Regions from separate parts of the Metabacillus sp. YM-086 genome, predicted to be linked through region 2. Evidence: riboswitches for the same ligand, from Rfam matches in the RefSeq annotation. Region 2 holds a riboswitch; the other holds the start of a gene.
The links. Region 2 has a riboswitch for cyclic di-GMP ahead of ACEWK1_RS06500 (hypothetical protein). Riboswitches for the same ligand answer to the same signal wherever they lie in the genome.
Positions count from the first base shown of each region.

Region 1: it holds a riboswitch for cyclic di-GMP, as region 2 does, so the genes downstream of both, ACEWK1_RS02335 (hypothetical protein) here and ACEWK1_RS06500 (hypothetical protein) in region 2, are expected to answer to the same signal.

Region 1 is NZ_JBLUOI010000003.1:91,786-93,994, reverse strand. Features, by position in the region: gene ACEWK1_RS02340 (nucleotidyltransferase family protein) at 74-643, opposite strand; cyclic di-GMP riboswitch class I at 849-934, shown strand; gene ACEWK1_RS02335 (hypothetical protein) at 992-1,318, shown strand; gene ACEWK1_RS02330 (hypothetical protein) at 1,434-1,577, shown strand; gene ACEWK1_RS02325 (helix-hairpin-helix domain-containing protein) at 1,665-2,123, opposite strand; gene ACEWK1_RS02320 (DinB family protein) at 2,162-2,209, opposite strand, start outside.
Region 2 is NZ_JBLUOI010000010.1:17,558-19,766, forward strand. Features, by position in the region: gene ACEWK1_RS06500 (hypothetical protein) at 1-1,103, opposite strand, end outside; cyclic di-GMP riboswitch class I at 1,184-1,269, opposite strand; gene ACEWK1_RS06505 (5'-nucleotidase C-terminal domain-containing protein) at 1,401-2,209, opposite strand, start outside.

The DNA of each region.
Region 1 (2,209 bases), on a different contig from region 2:
CTCTTTTAATCAATTTAAGATCACTTATACTCTGTTTTAGCTTAAGTTAAGACTCAATATCAGATAAAAACATTTAATCGTTCCTAATATGGTGTATCTTTAAGTTAAACCAAATAGATCGCCAATTCTTCTTCGCTATTCGATCTTCATAAACCTCTACACGTTCTTTAGATTCTAGAAAGAAAGGTGTTGGCTTGACTTCTAAATTTACAACATCATTAATTCCGTGTGGAGCTATTAATTTTATATGGCCTTTTTCATCTAACTTTAAGCCAAGAGATGTAGCTGTTTCTGGAAATTTTGATATCGCATCTACAGAAGATAAATATGGAGGTAAATTACTTTTTAAATGCATTCTTGCTTCGTTCTTTACCGACCAAGGTACATCTGCCATTATGGTTTTTAGTTTTTCCTCAAGCATCTTTTCCTCTACTTCATTTATATTAGTAGAATCAAAGTAGATCACATCAACATCTGGAAGTCTCGTCCTTTCATTAAAATGATGAAGCGTGTCCCATATTTTTGAGCGAATAAATCCAGCACATATCCACCAATCCGGTAAGCCTAACATTCTTACAGATTTTAAGATCTCCATCATCCATTTATCCTGTTGTACAATTGAAATAATTTCTTTTTCATTCATTCTAAAAACCCCTATAAAAATTTGTAAAATTAACTTTGATATCCAAAAAATAATCATGCTATTCGATATTTACATTCGCCATTTTACCAATTAATCCCTTTCTTTTTAACATAAAGCTATGTTAGTAAGATATAGTAAATAAGAAATAATAATTTTGTAGAATTTTGTTGAAATATAGGATAAAAGTCTTTAAAATCCTATATATAGTTGATAAAGGCAAACTTATCGAAAGGTAAGGACGCAAAGCTACGAGTCTAAAGTCTTAAAGACTATGACAGTCGGGTTGCCAATAGTTTATAGATTATATAATGATTGATTGGTAACCCATTTATTAATGGGGGGATTATTATGAAGGATACTGAGATACAAGCTGCAATAAAAAAATTTAATCAATTATTAATGAGGTACCCTGATTCAAAGGAATCATCATTTTATTTCACTAATTTTCTTAAACAATTTCTAAGAGTGAAAAGCACAGCATCAGAAATTTGTTTAGTCTCATTTGTGACAATCATTAAACATGAAAAGCCAGAAGTATTCTATGAAATTCGTAAACGTGGAGAATATGATAATGTCATGAACTTTATCATCCATCTTACTACTGACTACGAGAAGGCTAAAAGTGATTTGAACAAACTAGCCAATGGTTCAAGAGAAATAGTAATTGTCCAATAAGCACTGATATTTTGAAGCATATCGTTATATAAAATACTAAAGTTTTATTTGTATTTTGGCATCTATAACGATTTTTGACGATCATATATTGATAAATTTTAAGGAATGATTAGAATTGAGTAATGAATGGATTAAATTAGTTGAGCAGTTAGAAAAAGAAGGAATCACACCAAAAGACGCAAATCAAATGATCCGCGGATACCAAATGATTAAAATGGTAATGAAAACCGTAAATGACATTGGAGAAGAAGAAGAATAGGATTTTTATCAATTGACGCGATGTAACTAATGAGTACTTTGTTTACATAAAGAAGACGATCATTTATGAAAAATGATCGTTTTTTTATTACGTATACCAAGCATTTTTAGGTCTGTTTTCAGGGAAACCCACTTTTTCTCGATATGCTTTTCTCTCTTCAGTGAAATCAAACCATTGCTTATGGCATTTCGGGTTATTAGCATAGTGAACAACACAGCGAATTTGATCTTCAACACAGCTGTCAGTCCATACAGTTAACTTTTGTTCTTGTTCATCAAAAAGAGCAGCAGGATTTTTATCTTTGATTTCTGTTAATGAAAAAATATTTAATTTATAAACCAATTTTTCAGCTAATTTGTAACCAATAGAGGGTACAGTTTGAAATTCTGCTAAACCTTTTAAAGCTTTAGCTCTTGTGTTCGATATATTCAACATTTGAGCAATTTGTTCTGTATCAAAAGTATATAACTCATTTACACGAACTTTTACTCTTCTAAGCTGGGATTTTTCCTCGTCAGATAGAGGCAATTTAATAGATACTCCCATTATTATCCTCCTATTTTGCAGCCAAACCTTCTTAATTTTTATATAGAGAATTCTTTTTCAGGCAATCCTAATATGTCTGTATTTTC
Region 2 (2,209 bases):
CTTTCATAGTAATCTCCACCTTCTGTTGCCGTTTCTTGCTCTTTTTTTGGCTCAGTGTAGAAAACGGATTGTGAATGTAAAACATAATCACCATCTACTAGTTGAAAAGAAAGAAGCTCTTCTGAGGTTGGACTATAAATATCTGCGATAACTGGTGAAATGTCCATTCCATCAACACTTCTCTCATCAGCTCCAATTCCTAGATCTTCTACTTGCTTAATAAAAATTTGATCATTGTATATGGCAAAACTTACGCATTCAGGAGAGATAGCTTGCACCTTATTAGTGCCGTCGATATTGCTTTTGAAAAGTCGATTATTTTCTATAAAATATAGCTCATTACGATAAATTTGCATATCTCCAAGTGCATTTGCTTCAAATACTTTGCTCATCTGTCCTTCTTTCAGGTCAAGCTTATGTAAAGCATCTACTGTGAAGGAGTCCTTCATATAATTTGTTGTAAAATAAAGAGTTTCGTTTGCGATATTAAGATCACCTATTAAAATCTCAGATGGTGAGTCAAATAGCACCTTTACATCACTACCGTCTGTTTTCATACTAAAAAGTAACTCCTTTGTTGCATTACCAGGAAAAGATTCTAAACTGATAAAGTAGATCGTATCTTGGTAAAGAATAAAATTTGTGATGTTATGTTCTTGTTCATCACTAAAAACAATTTCTGCTCGTTCTTTTCCATCTTTTTTCGCCTTCCAAAGGGTAGAGCCCTTTAAGTAATAAACCCAATCTCCATCACTTGTGACTGACCAAATTTTGTCATATTCTTCTGTTACTTCATCCACAAAGTACTTCTTATTTCTATCTTGTTTGTTTTCTGTAAACAGATGATTTCCATTTGTATATAGTAACCAGTTTTCATTTTCATAGCTTAATTTAGCAGGTAAGATCGTGTCGCCGGTATATAAAGCAGCTTCTGGGGTATCCTCGTTTTCTTCTACATCTTCTTCTGTTCCTGTTTGTTGTAATGTTACAGCTTCTTCATTGGTTGTAACGCTTTCCTTTTTCATCACTTCTTCTTTTTTGTTAGAGCATGCACTTAACATCAATATACATATAAGACCAATTACTACTAACTTACTCTTCATGCTGTTTCCTCCTGAAATATGGTGTTTTCTAAAAAAAATAAAAAAGTTGACCACAAAAAACGGGCCAACTTTACTTATAAATTGGTAACCCAGCCGTCATTGCAATGCATGCTTTAGACCTGTGGCTTTGCGTCCCTGCTTTTCAACAGGTTTGCCTTTGTCTCTATTATTCTATTTTTCCACTATAATCTTATTTTACTATGAAAACATTAGATCTTCATCACTATTAAGATGCCAATTTTAACCAAAACCTAAAAAAGAAACAAGCCTATTTAACTCAGGCTTGTTTCTTTTGCATTATTCCGCTACATCCACAATACGACCTTCAATCACCGGTTCAACCGTCACAAGATTCGCCACATAATCTCTTAAGTTTTCCCAATCAGATAAACCTAAGTCTGTTACACGTCCTGCAGCGTATGCATCAGCGAATACTGTATAGCCGTCTCCACCTTTTGCTGTGAAGGCATTAGTTGCGATAGAGTATTCTTTTGCTGGGTCAAGTTGAACAAAGTTACCTTCTGTTTCTTCTACTTCAACTGATACGATTCGCTCACCTACTGGCTTGCTGCTGTCATAAGTGAATTTCATACCCGATATGTGTAAGAATCCACCACTTTCGTTTGGTGCTTGACTTACGCTGTGTTCAAGGGCAGTTAAGATTTCCGCTCCAGTTAGGTTCATTGTTGCTAGTGTATTTCCGAATGGTAACACTGTTAACACATCACCTAACGTAATTTCACCTGTATCGATAGAGGCACGAATTCCACCACTATTTTGCATAGCAATGACTGTATTTGGCTTAAATTGTTTCGCTTTCGCTAACATACCATCTGTAATTAAGTTTCCTAATTCCGTTTCGCTGTTACGTACACTTGGAGCTGTTGGATTTTCAGCTGTTGTACGTGGATTTGCTAGTTCTTTTGCTGCTGTTGCACCAGTTGAAGTGTCTCTTATAGTAGCAATTTGATCTGAGTACTTTTTCAACAATACAGCTGCATCCGCGTTTTCTTCTTTATCTGCTACTTTAATTAACTGAGCTGCTTCATTCGTAATAATGCCTTCATTATTAAACTCAACATCTACCGTACCTAGATATTCACTGT